Linked DNA regions of Rubripirellula amarantea. The protein of the gene in region 1 binds, or shares a complex with, the protein of each later gene. Links are inferred from orthologs where the notes say so. Each region holds a gene or a part of one and is shown on either strand. Other genes may lie near its edges.

Region 1 (7,784 bases):
AGGTAGCGGTCTTATGGGTAGACGTAGACATGAACCGAGCCGCGGCGGGCGATCGAGTGCTCGGCCATTTCAGCGTTACCGGCGCCGGCCACTCGTATTCGCCGTTCACTGCATTGGTCAGTTTTGTGATTTCATCCAAACGCTCTATTTGGTTTGGCTCAAGACCTTCAATCTGACTGAGTTGTTCCAGAATCGCAGCAGCATCTTGGTACATCATCGCGTCTGCATAGTTGCTGCACAGTTCGACAAGTTCGTCAGGCGTGAAACTTTCCGCGTCAAGAATTGGTGACACTCGCGAGCCAATCAATAGTCTTTCGATGGCTAAGTATTCTTCGTTCTCACGATGGCGTCGAATCAATTCGCGTTTAACCGGTCCGATGCCATGCCAACCTTCAAATTGGTGTGATAGCTGTCGGAGCTGCGAAACCGAACTGTCCAGCTTCGCCGAGCAAGCGGCGTCGATACGATCTCGAATTCGCTGTTTCTGCTGTCTGTCCGCCAATTCATGCACTTCACTCATTCGAGCGGCTACCCAGGCGTCGAGAGAGCAAAAACGAGTCGGGTCACTGATAACATCTTGTGCGATGGTGTGAGAGGATTTTTCGTCAAGCAGCAAGAAAGACAATTCGATCAGACGCTCTGACGCAACTTCCGGGTCCCCTTGCTTCATCGCTGCTTGAGCTCGAAGCGACAATAGTTCAATCGCCTGGGCCGGTTGGTCAATTAGCTGAGTCAGCTCATCCACAAACTTCTCGCCTTCCGACGGGTCGTCACGCAGTACGCCCAGCATTGCAGAGACGCTTAGCATCAATACTTCATCGTTAGCCGGTTGCATCACCCTGGCTCGTTGCAAGTAATCCATGGCTTCAATTCGCTGGCCGCGTTGGATCAAGAGTTCCGACTTTCGAACAAGCGCCTCAAAGTTATCGGGGTCTTCACTTAACATTCGATTAACGACTGGCTCGAGCGATGCTTCGCCAAACGCAACCGATAGGCTGTCGGGGCCTTGAACAATCACTTCGCCGTCAACCGCGATCATGTTACCGAGCGGGTACTTTGTGCTTCGACGTTGCAGGACGCTACCATCAGCCAAGGACAAACGGATCAACTGATTCGTCGTCGTAGGAAGTAAGTAGTCATCGTTGCCAAACAAACCTCGCCCGTTGATCTGTTGCCCTGCCGATAGCATGTCTCGTTCACTCGTCCATGCGGGAGCGCCTGAGTCCAAGTCGTATGCACGAACTCGATCGGCGCCGACGACATAGAACTTGTTGTCGCGGATGCCAGCCAAGTACCGCATGTTGATGCGATCTTTCGGTGGGAACTTTAAGCTGCCATCCATCAAATCAAACGCGAACAGGTGCTCTGATTCCGGCGGAGTAACCAACACCGTTGTGTCTTTCGTGACGGCAACTCCATTGTCCCAACGCTGCATCAACGAAGCCGAACTGAACCCGCGTCCTCGCGTGTGCACCCGTGTGGCCTCGGAACTGCGTTCAAAGGAGGCACCCCAACGCAGCATGCGGTCAGCTAGATCGATCGCCACAACAGTACCCGCGCCGGTCGGACAGATCAAAACACCCGAGTGATAGGTTGGCATAGCGCCGCTGACACGGCGAATCGGATCCAGGTCGATGCCGCCCGATTCGACCGCCACCAAATGTTGTCGCCACACCTCGCTACCTGTGGTTGGTTCAAGACAACATAGGTTGATGTCGCCCGCAATCTCGACCAAAACGTACAATAAGCCTTCCAGTGGCAACGGCGGTCCCAAAAAGAACGCGTCAGCATAGGGCGAGGCTTGATCCCCTTGTTGCCCGAGTCGCCACAGAAGCTTTCCTTCGGTTGCCATTTCTAAGGCGACCAATGTATTGGTGCGAGTATCGGCAGGACGCGTGCCACGCATGTTCATTAAGGGACTCAGCGACATCGGGCTGACTTCCGCGAGGTCAGTCAACATAAAGGCGCGCTCTCCGTCACTGGTGACTTGACCGTATGGTACGTCGTTCCAAATGCGTTGTCGCAGTTCCTCAGCGCGATTGTCCTCGCCAGCTAATTGATCCAAAGATGTTTCGTCGTCGTCGAGCGTTTCGAAACTAGCTTGCCAGGGATAAGTCCAAACTCGTTTGCCAGTGCGATAGTCCACACCGACCAAACGTTCCGTCGTTTTCATCAACAATTGATTGCCGACCTTCAATGGTGTCCAACTCGGCGGTGGTAGCTTGCTCGTTGAAGCAAGTTCATCCGAAAGTGCGTTGACCATCTGGTCTTGAAGCGGCGTAGCGGTGGTTGGCAAACGCCAACGCAAATTCGTGAGAGGCATTTGGCCAGCATCTGTGCCGTTGCGATCCGGCGATCCGCCAAACATCGCATGGTCGCCCGGGATGGAAGGATCGTAGTCGATCGCAATAGAACAGTGTTCATTGAGCCAATTGGTGAACTGATCGTCTGACTCTATCGTGATCGTCAGATCTTCCTTGCCAGGAATCGAAATCGATTGACCGACTACCGGCCCGGTCGATGGCAGCGGGCGACCCGAGCGTAAGCAGGCAATCGCATGCAACGTAAACGCGTGATTGCCGAGGTGCCTGATCGCACGCGGTTGCGTAGCGACTTCATCCAGCAATAACGAGGCAGCCAAGGGCCGCCCCAAATAAAACTCACGTTGGGCTAACAACCAGGATGCTTCATATCCTGGGTGGGTATGAAAGTACCGTCGTCGCACCTCTGATACTTTTTGCCAGTCTCGTTGAGCAGCCGCTTCGGTGAGCATCTTACGAGCGATCGCGCCATATCGCAGTTCGTAAATTTCCATCGCATCAACGGAAAGTTCACCGATCATCTTTCTTGCTTGACGCAGCAAACTGTTCGACACAGCCGTCCCATCGGTAATCTCGTCAATCGCGAGAAAGAAATCCTGGCCAGCCAGATCACCGTCATCGTTGTTCGTATTTGCACGAGCAAGTAGGTCGCCAAGCTGAACAACGCCATCACCCCAACGTCCCTGATCAAGCGAGTCTTTAGCGTCGCTTAGCTTCTGTTCAATTCCGCGAGGTGCTTCGATGAACCGGCCCGATTGAGTGCCCATCAATGGACTGAATGGCCCCTGAGCACCACACCTCATCGTGAAAGGCACTGTCACTAAGGAAACAGTGATAGCCAGGAAGATCGTTCGGATTGCAATCACGTTCTAAGACCGATGATGAAGTGTAAGAAGCCTAGCGAGCTGATACTGCATTGTACGCTTTCTTAGGCAATTTGGGCCGGGGCTTTGCCGACGCCTTTACTCATTAGTCTCGATCATTGCCAGCAAGTTTGCGAACACCGTTTCCGCCGATTGCATCGCATCAATTGGGCGGATGAGTCCTCGGTCGGCGTAGTAATCAATCACCGGCCGTGTTCGGGCCTGGTACACGCTCAAGCGATTGGCGATCGTTTCAGGCGTGTCATCAACTCGGCCTTCGAGTTCCGATCGCCGTATCATCCGGCGGATCAGTTCATCGTCACTGGCAACCAACTGGAAAACATGGTCAAGCTGGCCATTCCGCTGATCTAAATGGGTGTCAAACAGTTCAGCCTGCACAACGGTTCGTGGAAAACCATCGAGCAAGTATCCTGATCTGCAGTCCGATTCACTGATTCGACACGAAACCATACTCATGACGAATTGATCGGGTGCAAGATTGCCGCCGTCGATGAAACCCGCGACCATCGGGCCGTCATGGGTATTGTCTCGTTTCCACCTCAGCATCTCGCCGGTCGATAGGTGCGGGACACCTAGATGTTTTGACAATCGACGACACTGGGTGCCTTTGCCTGAACCTGGTGGCCCGATGAAAACGATACGCATCGCTGGCTTCCAACTGATGGCTAGTGATCACACCGCAGTCTTGGCCTGCCACGGCCAAACTGCCATGCCGGGAAACCAAACTACGTTTACTCGAAAAAGCGAAGTCCGAACATAAACGTAGTCAATCACGGGGCGACTTCGGCATCGCGACTTTGGCAGCCATATGCCATGCCGAAAAGCTGAACACTATTCGCGAGGACAGGCCTCCGACGGCGCTCAAACGAGGTGTTAAACCACCGGTGAAACGCCGCCACCGGCACCTTCAAGCAGACCGCGGTAGTTTCGCATTACCAAGTGCGAGTCGATCTTTTGGACCAAGTCGAACGCTACGCTAACCGCAATCAACAATCCCGTACCACCGTAGAACCCAGCGATCGAGTAAGGAACCCCAAGGGAACCGTAAACGATAGTGGGGACAATCGCGACGATCGAAAGGAACGCCGCACCGACGTAGGTGATTCGGACCATCACTTTTTCGAGGTAATCAGTCGTTCGTTTACCTGGTCGGTGTCCCGGGATGAATGTTCCGCTGTCGCGAAGGTTGTCGGACATCTCCTTGGGATTGAACGTGATCGCCGTCCAGAAGTAGCAAAAGAAGAAAATCAGAACGACGTAAAGCATGTTGAATACAAACGAACCCTGGTCGTTGAGCGTCAGCCCGGCAAAGTTAAATGGTTTGAACAACACACTTTCGCTGCCGACAAAGCTGGCCAATCCACCAAACATCAATCCAGGGATGATCAACAAGCTGCTAGCGAAGATGATTGGCATCACGCCCGCTTGATTAATTCGCAAAGGCAAGTGTTGACGCGTACCACCGTAAACACGGCGCCCGCGGGTGAACTTGGCCGATTGAGTTGGGATTTTTCGTTGACCGAGCGTGATGAACACCACGCCAAATACCACGCCGACGAAAAGGACAATCAGCAAGACCAGGGTCTCGATGCCAATTTGACCTCGGCTAAGACCGGTCAGTTCGGTTTTCATATTACGGATCAACTCGTACATCGCCTTTGGCATCTGCGCGAGGATACCGGCCATGATCAAAAGACTGATCCCATTGCCAATTCCGTGTTCGTCAATTTGTTCGCCGAGCCACATTAGGAAGACCGTTCCGCAGGTCATGACCAAGACAGCAACCATCTGCCAGCCCCAGAACAGTGTTCCATCAGCCGAGGTAAAGTTAGGGTTGATGTTCCCGTTTCCACCCGGGCCGCCCGACATCAACATGAACTTCAAGTACATGTAGCTTTGCACCACGCAGATCAGCACGGTCAGATATCGCGTGTATTCATTGAGCTTCTTACGTCCAGCTTCGCCTTCTTTTTTTAGTTCTTCGAGCGGTTTGTAGACGCTTCCGAGGAGCTGGAAGATAATCGACGCTGAAATATACGGCATGATTCCCAGGCCGAAGATGGTCGCTTGACGAAGATCGCTTGCAGCAAACACAGTGATCTTTTCAAAGAACTCCGATGCCGTTCCGCCCGCGTCCGACAAGTTTGTCGCGATCATGGGAAGAGGGATATGAAATCCAATGCGATAGATGGCAAGCAGACCAATGGTCAGCATGATCTTTTTGCGAAGTTCGGGGATCGAAAAAATGATTCGCAGCTTTTCGAACATGCGGATAATCCGTCAAGAAAGTCTCGCGGAACGTGCGAGAGCGGGGAATGTTGGAGGTGTTTCGCGGAAGTGTAGCGACTTGCCGGGAAACGATCGAGAGGGATGTGAGCTCGGGATCGCTTTGCCGAACAACGCTCCCAATTCATGCGGAAAGCCGTATGTCGCAAAGCTCCATACGGCCTACGTTGATCGGCAAGTCTTAGGTTGTAATCGAGTGCCCGAAGGCGACTCGTGGCCTACGACTTTTTGAGTGCTTCGACGCGCTCGTCAGGTGTTCGCTTGGAAACGATCTTATTGATCGAACCACCAGCCGCGGTGATCTTTTCTTCAGCCGACTTGCTAAAGCGGTGAACGGATACCTTCAGCTTCTTGGTGATTTCGCCTTCACCGAGAACTTTGACTTCGTCAAAGGTTCCTTTGGCGATGTTCTTCTTCGACAACGCTTCGATGGTGACTTCATCACCGTCGTTGAAGCAATCGTTCAGACGGCCAACGTTGATGGCGAACACTTCCGTAGCCCAGCGGTTATTGAAACCACGCTTGGGAATACGGCGGAACATAGGCATCGTGCCGCCCTGGAAGTTTGGCTTTCGGCTGTAACCGCTGCGGCTCTTGTGACCGTTGTGACCACGACCTGAAGTTTTACCATGACCACTACCGGAGCCACGACCGATGCGTTTGCGAGGGCGGTTCTTCTGAATACCGCGATGGACGTCGTTAAGTTGCATGATTCGGTGCTAAGGGCTGACGACGCGGGGCAAATGAACTACCGAGCGTCTGATTTCTTGACTGTTGTTGGTTGTTCGCTTGAGAAGCCTCAATCTTGAGGCTTAGCAAGTGAGTTTTATTCCAGGCGAACTGCCTGGCGAATGTTTTAGTGATGTTTGACCGCAAGATCCGCTGGGTCCAATCCTCGAAGTGCCGCAACTTGCTCGACGGTGCGAAGCTTCGACAATGCGTCGACGGTTGCTTTGACCAGGGTGACCGGGTTATTGGTTCCGAAAGACTTGGTCAAAATGTCGTGAATACCCGTTGCTTCGCAAACGGCACGAACGGCTTGACCAGCGATGATACCAGTACCAGCACCGGCGGGAAGCAGGATAACCTTCGCGGCACCGTAGTGACCGATCACTTGGTGAGGAATCGAGCCATCGACAAGTGGCACATCGATCATCATCAAGCTGGCTTGCTTTTGAGCCTTCTGAACGCTTGGTGGAACTTCGTTGGCTTTACCGTAACCCCAGCCGACTTTGCCGTTGGCATCGCCCACAACGACCATGGCTGCGAAACTGAAACGTCGACCACCTTTAACTACGGCAGCACAACGCTTGATCTTTACGACGCGATCAATCAGGCCTTCGGCCAGTTGAGGTTGGTCGTCTTGTTTGCGGGGCTTTCGACCACCACTACCGCGATTTTGTTGTGCGTTACTAATGACTTTGTCCTCGTAGAGAGGGATTAAATGTTGTTGGGTGTGTTAGAGATTCAAACCGGCTTCACGAGCGGCGTCGGCAAATGCCTTGACGCGGCCATGATAGCGATTGTGACCACGATCGAGCTTCACTTGCGTGATGCCGGCCGCCGTAGCCTTTTCTGCGAGCAGCTTACCAATTTCTGCCGCCGCATCACAGTTGCCACCGTTCTTGACCTTCGGGCTAACGCCCTTGTCGCGAGTGCTGGCACTGACAAGCGTCTTACCAGCCAAATCGTCTACGAGTTGGCAACTGAAGTGCTTAAGCGATCGGTGAATGCACAAACGCGGATGATCAGCCGAGCCACGAAGCTTGTTGCGAACGTGGTTACGACGTCGGAGTCGACGCTTGTTGAGGATTTTGTTCTTGTCCATCGTATTTCCGATCGGTTGTGGATCGGCTTCAAGGTGTATTGGACGGTTGGGTAATAAATAGGGGTGAGGTCAGAGTCGCGACTACTTAGCTGCCGACTTACCTGGCTTAATCTTGACTTGTTCGCCTTGGTAGCGAACGCCCTTGCCCTTGTAAGGTTCAGGCTTGCGTAGGGCTCGGACTTCAGCGGCAAACTGGCCAACACGCTGCTTGTCACAACCGGTGACAACCACGTGAGTTTGGTCAGGGCACGTTACTTGAAGGTCCGCTGGGATTTTCTTGTGCAGTTCGTTGGCAAAGCCGACTCGCAATTGAAGCGTGTCGCCGGAGATTGCCGCAAGGTAACCGACACCGATGATTTCGAGCTTCTTTTCGTAGCCCTTGGTGACGCCCTCGATCATGTTGGCGATCACGGCGCGGGTTAGCCCGTGAAAGGCTCGAGACTCTCGCTCGTCGCTATCGCGTGT
Region 2 (8,496 bases), 360 kb from region 1 along the record:
GAATAGGTCTAGAAGATGATTTGGTGAGCGAACAAATCCTCCCTTTTCAATCAGCACTACTCATCCCGAATCTATTTGGAAACACTTTGATGAAGTTCACGCACAAGTTCGTTATGGCAGCCCTGGTTGCCGTCGTCTCGATCAGTTTGGCAAGTTTCTCCGTTGCTCAGGAAGGTCGTCAGGGGCGTGGAGGTAGACCGGGCGGTGGCGGCCCGGGCGGCCCTGGTGGTTGGGGCGGTGGACGCGGCGGACCTGGTGCACAGGCGGGCGATCCAGTTATCGGCCTGCTTCGTGTCGAGGAAGTCCGAGAGGAACTAAAGATCACGCCGAAGCAAGTCGAAGCCATCACCAAGATGTCCGAGGCCAACCGCGGTGAGCGGCCCGACTTCGCAGCGTTTGGACAAATGTCCGATGAAGAACGCAAGGAAGCATTTGCGAAAATGCAAAAGGAACAAGCCGCTCGTGCTGCCGAGATGAAGGAACAACTTTACGAAGTTCTGCTGCCGCAACAAATGGAGCGTCTTGAGCAAATCGCGTTGCAACAACAAGGCACCCGAGCGTTAATGAATCCCGAGTACGCCAAAGAGCTTGGTTTGAGTGACGAGCAAAACAAAAAGCTTGTTGAAGTTCAAGAGTCGCTAATGGAAGAAATGCGAGGCAAGATGCGAGAGATGTTCGCGGGCGGCGGAGCAGGCGGTGGCGATCCTCGCGAAAAGATGAAAGAAATGCGCAAGGAAATGGATGACAAGGTCCTTGCAGTGCTTACCAGCGAGCAAAAGCAGAAGTTTGAAGATATGAAAGGTGTTGCCTTCGAAATGCCCGAGCAAGAAGGCTGGGGCGGCCGCGGTGGTGCTCGCGGAGGCCGCGGTGGTGATCGTGGTGGACGAGGTGGCGACCGTGGTGGTCGCGCTCGTGGCGAAGGACGTCCTCAAATCGAAGAGTAGTCCTGGCCTTGGGGTTCGATCGCTGGGCTATGCGTCGTTTCGCCTACTGACGACGCCGCATAGTAATCACAGGCAATCGAACGCGAAGATCTGATAGACCGTTAAGCCGCTCGCAGGATTTCATCGGAATCTTGTTGAGCGGTTTTTTCGTGCAGAAGGTGGTCGACGGTTTGTTTGATTGCACCGCGATGCTTTGCAACTACCGCTTTCGCATTCTCGCCAAGCGAGTCGGCGGCCGGGATATCAGACAAGCAACGTCTCACAAATCGCTCGAGTGATTGCTCGTCGACGACGCGGACGGCGGCGTCGGCTTCAATCAGGCTATCCGCTATCGTCGCAAAGTTCTTCGTGTTGGGACCGAACGAAACGGGGACGCCGTATCCAGCCGGTTCAAGCATGTTCTGGCCGCCACGGCTACCAAAGCTACCGCCGACGGTGGCGATATTGGCGACTCCCCACCAATTTCGAAGTTCGCCTATCGTGTCGACCAAAACGACAGTATCCACGTCCCAAGAACGACTAAAGAGCGATCCATCGCACGAACGACGATGGACGTTCAAGCCAGACTTTTTTAACAGTGACGCCACGGTGTCAAATCGTTCGGCGTGGCGTGGAACCAAAATCAGACGAAGTTCAGGATTTAGGACGCGAAGGCGTTGGTAGATCTCAATCGCCATTGACTCTTCGCCGTCTTGCGTGCTGCCAACGACCCAAACGCGATGCCAAGGATCGACGCCCGACCATTGAACAAGTTCCTGGACTTCGGGTGTGTCCTTTTCCATTGGAGCGTTATCGAACTTGATCGAACCGGTAACGGAAAGTCGGCTCGGGGCAACGCCGCACGCTTCAAATCTCGCTAACGCAGCTTCGTCCTGGCAACCGACCCAGTGTAAACGTTCAAAGGATGGTCGCGTGAGAAACCCAAATTGTTGGTAGCGTTCCGAACTCCGGCTGCTCAATCGCCCATTGATCACCTTCACTCGATGGCCAGCTTTCGAGGCCAGCCGAATCAAGTTGGGCCAAAGTTCCAGTTCGGTCAGGATCACCTGCTTGGGCTTCAAGTGGCGAAGCGTCCGCGAAACGGCCCAGGTGAAATCCAATGGGCAAAAGAACACTCGCTCTGCACCGAACCGTTGTACAGCCAGGTCATATCCGGTGTCGGTGGAACTGCTGATCACGATCGATGCATCGGGGACGAGCGATTCGATCTGCTTCACCACCGAAGGCAGCAAATTGACTTCGCCAACGCTGACCGCATGGATCCATAGGCACTCTTTGCCGGCTCGAAGCTGCTTCGCCCGCGTTTTGGACAAGCCCAGCAGCTTTTCGCCGAGTCCGCGGCGGTAACGGCCGTGCCGAACCATGCGATATGCGACGATCGGCGAGACGGCGGCCAATAGGGCCGCGTATAGCAGGTTAAATAACATCGGAATCCTTCCCGAGTTTTCAGTGCAGGAACTAGACGACGTTCTTACGCATGTGACACTGTTTAAACTTCTTGCCACTTCCACATGGGCAAGGATCATTTCGTCCAACGCGAGGGGCCTCGTGTCGAACGGGCTCACGACGACTTTCTTCGTCCGAGCTGCTGTTGGCTGAACTGCGGGCTGCGGCCTGGGCCGGTGACTCTTCGGCTTCGGCCATCCCGTGAGCTTCATCGTGACGTTCTTCGCCGCCAATGTAAGTGCTGCGAATGAACTCTTCGTTGAGTGATTCCATTCGGAAAATCAGATCGGTTACTCGGTCACCAATGTTTTCCCACATGGAGTCGAACAATCGCATGCCTTCGCGTTTGTATTCGACCTTGGGGTCCATCTGGGCATAGCCCTTTAACCCAACGCTACTTCGCAGGTGGTCCATGGTGAGCAAGTGATTCTTCCAAGCGTCATCAACGATATTGAGCAACACTTGACGTTCCATACGACGCATTTCAGGGTGGAAACGATCGTCCACGGCACCATCGAGTGCTAATGCGAGTTGGTCACGGTTCATCCGCGAGATGTCTTCTTTGGCACCGCGGAAGTTCAATTCGTTGTGAAGCCAATCGGCAAAACTATCAAGTGAGCCATTGCCACCACTTGCGACTGCCGCAGTGGTTTCAGAATCGGCGTCGCCAAACAGTTCGCGAAGCTTCAATTCAGCCGCAGCTTGTTTTTCCTCTGCTGCGTCGCCAGTGTCGCGGCTGTATTCGAGAATTTGGCTCTTCAATTCGTCACGGTTCAAGCGGACGTCTTCAACATCAAGCACCACACCAAAGCGTCGGTTGATCCATTGAACGAGCCCTTCGCGATCGAGTGAAACTTGGGCACCTTGTTTGTCGGTGAACTTGGAAAGTCCAGTGAGCACCGGGTATTCGGCTTCCTTCAGCGTGTAAGCGTCTTCGGCGCGAGCGAACAACGAGTCGACAACCTGATCAAGGTCTTCGACGTCGCGGAATTCGTCTGGAGTAGTCTCGATACCGAACCGATGCTTCATCCACGCTGAAAGTGTGCGAAGGCCGAAGTCAGCGTCGAGAGTAGCTTCGCCTTCGGATAAATCCACTGTTGCAATTCGTCGATGGGCGCTCTTCACGAGCTCTTCCATCATCTCATTGCGTTCCATGTTCTGAAGCTGGTGTTCCTGGTAATTCGTTCCCAACCGTGTGTTGGCCCAGTTAACAAGTGCCTTCCAGTTCCATTCGTCTTCCATGCCGCTTGGCAGGTTCTCTTCGACGATTTCAGCGACCGTTACTTCGGCTGCGCGTTCGGCTTGATCCTTGGCGTAAGAATCCGCCATCTCGAAGTCCATGTTGACGAAGTCACGTGGTTCAAGTTGGCAATCCAAGTGCGAACCAGCAAACCCTGCGAATGATTCAACGCCATAGTTGGGTTCCAGGAATGTTTGCACATACTTTTCGATTTGGCCTCGGATGAGTTCCAGGACCATCGCGCGGCTGCTGTGTCCGTCCAAGAGAGCTTGGCGATATCGGTAAACGCGTTTGCGTTGTTCGTCCATGACTTCGTCATAGTCGAGCAAGCTTTTGCGAATTTCGTAGTTGCGTTCTTCGACCTTCTTTTGTGCCGCAGCGATACGACGGCTAACCATGTTCGACTCGATTGCGTCGCCTTCTTTCATGCCCAGACGTTCCATCATGCTCTTGACGAAATCGCCAGCGAAAATTCGCATCAGATCGTCTTCAAGCGACAAAAAGAATCGGCTCGAACCCGGGTCACCCTGTCGTCCACAACGACCGCGAAGTTGAAGGTCAATACGGCGGGATTCGTGGCGTTCGGTACCTAGGACATACAATCCGCCGATATCGCGAACGATGTGCCCCTCTTCGCTCATCTTTTCTCGTTCGTCGATTTCCTCGACCAACTTGTTCCAAACCTCGTCTGGGACTTCCAAACGCGTCGGGTACTCGTGTTGCAGTTGAGCCCACGCCATCGTTTCGGGATTACCACCCAAGATAATGTCGGTACCGCGACCTGCCATGTTCGTTGCGATTGTGACCGCGCCAAGTCGACCGGCCTGAGCAACAATGTCGGCTTCGCGACCGTGCTGTTTCGCGTTGAGGACGTCATGCTTGATACCACGACGTTCGAGCAATTCGGAAAGGCGTTCACTCTTCTCGATGCTGACCGTACCGATCAGCACGGGACGATCCTTTCGCTCGATCGAATCAACCTTTTCCAAGGCGACTGTTTCAGCAGTTTTTTCGCCCTTGGGGATGATCGTGACGGTCGATTCGTCTTCTTTTTGAATCAGACCCCAAACTTCGTCGCCGTCCTTTAGGTTCAACACATCCCATTTGTGAGTGCGTTCGACTTCGTTAGCCAGGGCGTTGAACTTGTCTTTTTCAGTCAGGTAGATTTGGTCGGGGAATTCAATCCGCTTCATCACTCGGTGAGTCGGAATGGCAACCACGTCGAGTCCGTAAATCTTCATGAACTCGGTGGCTTCGGTCATGGCCGTACCGGTCATCCCCGACAATTTCTTATACATCTTGAAGATGTTCTGCAGAGACGCAGTCGCAAAGGTTTGCGTTTCCGCCTTGATTTTAACGCCCTCTTTGGCCTCCACAGCTTGGTGCAGTCCATCGCTCCATTGACGACCTTCCATCAACCGTCCGGTGAACTCGTCGACGATAATGATCTCGCCTTCCTTGACAACGTAGTTCACGTCAACTCGATACAAGTAGCGAGCCTTCAACGCGTTGTCGATCAAGTGCGGCCATTCCATATTGCCGGCTGTGTAGAAACTCTCAACGCCAGCAAGACGTTCCGCTTCGCGTACGCCTTCGTCCGTCAGGGTGACGTTGTGTTGTTTCTCATCGACCGTGAAGTGAATTTCTTTGGTCAACTGCTTGGCTACGCGATCCGCTTCTTGATAACGACCCAAATCAAGGTCGGCCGGGCCACTGATGATCAGAGGCGTACGAGCTTCGTCGATCAGAATGTTATCAACTTCGTCAATGATGGCGTAATTAAGCGGACCCTGGCACTGCTGCATTTCAGCCGGGAACCGATCATCACCCTTCGCGGCGGGACGCATGTTATCGCGAAGGTAATCAAAGCCAAATTCGTTGTTGGTTCCATACGTGATGTCGCACGCGTAGGCGGCTTGCTTTTCCGCTGTCGACATACCGGACTGGATCGCATTCACGGTCAAACCGAGGTTCATGTAAAGCGGAGCCATCCATTCCATGTCGCGACGGGCCAGGTAATCATTCACAGTAATAACGTGAACGCCCTTACCTTCGATCGCATTTAAGTATGCCGGCAGCGTCGCGACGAGTGTTTTGCCTTCTCCGGTCACCATTTCGGCGATGTTGCCATTGTGCAGAACCATGCCCCCGACCAATTGGACATCGTAGTGACGCATGCCCATGAACCGCTTGCCACCTTCGCGGCAAATCGCGAAGGCATCTTCTAAGATGTCATCGAGCGTTTCACCGTCGCGGATTCGTTTGCGTAGAATCTCGGTTTGTTGTTTCAGTTCCTCGTCGCTCATCGCCGCGTACTTGGGCTCAAGCGAAGTGATCAACTCTGCTCGGGCTTGCAGTTTGGCAACGTGGCGTGCGTTCGCGGATCCGAAGACGGCGGTGACGGCACGTTCAAATGAACCAAAGGCACCGCCGAAAACGACGCCCAAGGTATCCCAGATTTGTTCAAGCACTGGCATGGTTTATCGAAAATATCTTGTGATGAAGTTCGCTGGAGAACCGAACTTGTGAAGGGTTAAATGATCAAGTGAATTTGCGCGAACCATTCAGCACAACCGGGGTGTTGCTGCAAGGTTGCAAAGGGTGTGTAACATGACCGACTTCGGGATGGCTAATTCGCCAACCCGTAAGTTTAGGGCAATAGGACACATTATTTTATGGGGAGAGTCGCTGAGGCATCAGCGTCCGTGACAATTCTGGCGACGGCGTTTGCATGAGCGAGAAAGATGGCGAGTCCTCCTGACCGCAGACAAGTGGCGCAACCACCCTAAATCGTTTTCAGAGCTAAAGTTACGGGTTTAGGAAAAATGGGTCAACTGCGATTGAACTGGGGTTTCTCATTCGACCCCCCTTCAAACTCACTCTAAGATGGGGAAATGCGGCCGATTTGGGAAGTGAGCAACCCATCATTGGCGTATCCGCACAACCCGATAAACGCCGCTCAGCTAACGACTTGGGGCCTCAAGGATGGTTCGATGGGCGCTCACAGTAAACTTTTCTTCATCTGCGGTTCGGTTCCTCTTCTTCTAATTTCTTCTCTTTTTGCGTTTGGCCTCTGAAATGCGATTCCATCGGAGTTCTATCGAGAATTCGTCGTCCGCGGTGAAAACTTGGTATGTGTTTCTTCAATCCCTGCCACGCGATAAGGCGCATCGAGTTACCTCGGTTTCGCCGCCGATCAGTAACTTGGCTGACATCCAGGCTAGCAAGCTGGTTAACAATCTGGCCAATAAGCTGGTTAACAACTTGGCCAATAATCGGTGCAACACCATGGCTGGCACTCTGACTCATGTCCTCGCCAGCACGCTATTTCTAGTGGTGGGCTTTTTTACAGTCCTGCCTGCGGCAAATGCCCAGACCGGCACCCCAACGACTAATCAGGGTGCAGTGAATTTGGGAACGGGGCTGATGGGTGGGGTAGAGCCGTCAGGGCAATATCCTTCTCAACAATACTACTTGGGACTGCAAACCTACCGCAGCGGCGATCTTGATCAGGCGGTCGATGTGCTTGAATCAGCCCTGCGTAGTTCTCGTCGAGACATCAACGGACGATGGATTGATGCCATCCCCTCATTGGCCATGCTGGGCGAATGCTACTGGCACTTGGGAGATCTCGAAACATCGAAGCAGTATGTTGACCAAGTCGGTCAGATCGCAATCCGCTACGAAGGCTGGCTCAGCAGCACCGATTTTCAATCCGCCTTGCAGCAAAACACGTTGCGGACGAAGCCGCGTTGGTTGTGGGCAGATGCCACAGCCGTCAGCGTCTTATCGACCGCCAGCAAACTGAGTCTGCGATCCGGACAGCAGGTCACGGAAAACTCGCTGCGTGCTGGCGGCATCATTGAAGAACCTTCGTTGCGCTCGATGGACATCATCGAGATCATGCGAACCCTTGCCGTGGCGTCGCACCGTCGCCGCGTGATCTTAGGCCCCTTGTCCAAGAACGAACCGATGGCCGAAGGGGTTCTACAGGCGACGAAGTTTCCGGCCAACCTGCAGATTCCGATTGCTAGATCTTTGATCGGTTCAATGAGAACGGCGGGCTACTTCGCGTCGCTCAACGATAAGCGTGTCGTCGAGGAAGCCAATCGTTCGGCTTCCCTACCCGGCGGCGTCCACCCAATCACACCGATTGCGATGCACTGCAAAGCTTGGACGTTGGCAAGTCAGGACAAGCCCGAAGAGGCATTCGTGGTCTCTGGACAAATGGCCAACATTGCGGCGGCATTGGAACAACCCGAGTGGGTCGGCGAAGCAATGCAACTTGCCGCGGGGTGCGCCGTCGACGCAAAGTCCGCCTCGATGGTGGCTCAGCTTTCAGGAATGGCGGCCAATGCGATGATGCGAGAATCACGGTTGGGGGCGTTGCATTGTTTAATCGCCGCGGCAGACGCCTCTTTAACCGCTGGGGATTCGGGTTCGGCGAGGCAGTTTCTTTCCCAAGCAAGTACGCTGTCTTCGCGGCGAGATGTCTTGCTGCCACGTTTAGACGCTTACGGAGCTTACGTAGCGGCAAGGTTAGCATCGAGCTCCGGTGCATCGGTAGGGTCGGGTAACGCAACGGATGCGGATAAAGCCATTCAAAGTATTCGCGACTTTGCCTTCCAACATCGTAATCGCAAGCGTTCACTCGTTTCGATGCCGCGATTGTTTCAGTTAAGCGTGATTCGCTTGGCCTTAGGTTCCTCTTTGGGCGGACGCACTGGCGGCGAGTTCTTGCGGTCTTATTGCGATGATCCACCGGTGTCGTTGTGGCGTCAGGATCCGGTAGATGCCATCAGTATTACGCTGGCGGATAAGTCATCGGCGCACACCGCCCAAGTTGCCATGTTGGCGGAGTCCGGA

What was found. Proteins that work in one complex are often made in the same cells at the same time.
Region 2: the proteins of secY (region 1) and Pla22_RS08750 are in contact, whole or in part, in a crystal structure (PDB 3DIN), measured with the Thermotoga maritima proteins. The link is inferred for Rubripirellula amarantea from one-to-one orthologs. Residues at the interface, in WP_004081795.1 of Thermotoga maritima: Glu108, Gly109, Glu110, Glu111, Ala236, Glu237, Arg238, Arg239, Ile240, Thr241, Ile242, Gln243, Tyr244, Ala245, Arg246, Arg247, Val248, Thr249, Gly250, Arg251, Arg252, Val253, Tyr254, Gly256, Ala257, Ser258, Thr259, Tyr260, Leu261, Pro262; in WP_004082002.1 of Thermotoga maritima: Glu261, Ala262, Arg263, Lys300, Ala301, Arg302, Thr303, Ile304, Ile305, Leu323, Tyr324, Asp325, Pro326, Val329, Ser330, Tyr333, Ile336, Lys340, Phe345, Val349, Glu363, Phe364, Tyr374, Ser375, Gly376, Gly377, Glu393, Ile395, Thr482, Ser483.

The regions. Positions count from the first base shown.
Region 1 is NZ_SJPI01000001.1:2,744,333-2,752,116, forward strand. Bases 3,277-6,226 are described here. They hold secY (preprotein translocase subunit SecY), read right to left. Parts: upstream 5,474-6,226; coding sequence 4,079-5,473; downstream 3,277-4,078. Other genes in these bases: Pla22_RS09965 (adenylate kinase), read right to left, coding at 3,284-3,850; rplO (50S ribosomal protein L15), read right to left, coding at 5,710-6,201. In the rest of the region: Pla22_RS09960 (outer membrane protein assembly factor BamB family protein), read right to left, coding at 1-3,142; rpsE (30S ribosomal protein S5), read right to left, coding at 6,348-6,839; rplR (50S ribosomal protein L18), read right to left, coding at 6,951-7,319; rplF (50S ribosomal protein L6), read right to left, coding at 7,401-7,784. UniProt on the Escherichia coli protein: The central subunit of the protein translocation channel SecYEG. Consists of two halves formed by TMs 1-5 and 6-10.
Region 2 is NZ_SJPI01000001.1:2,388,959-2,397,454, forward strand. What follows is about bases 2,203-6,475. They hold Pla22_RS08750 (preprotein translocase subunit SecA), read right to left. Parts: upstream 6,108-6,475; coding sequence 2,403-6,107; downstream 2,203-2,402. Other genes in these bases: Pla22_RS08745 (3-deoxy-D-manno-octulosonic acid transferase), read right to left, coding at 2,203-2,371. Also shown: Pla22_RS25190 (hypothetical protein), read left to right, coding at 90-944; more of Pla22_RS08745, read right to left, coding at 1,046-2,202; Pla22_RS08755 (hypothetical protein), read left to right, coding at 6,766-8,496. UniProt on the Escherichia coli protein: Required for protein export, interacts with the SecYEG preprotein conducting channel.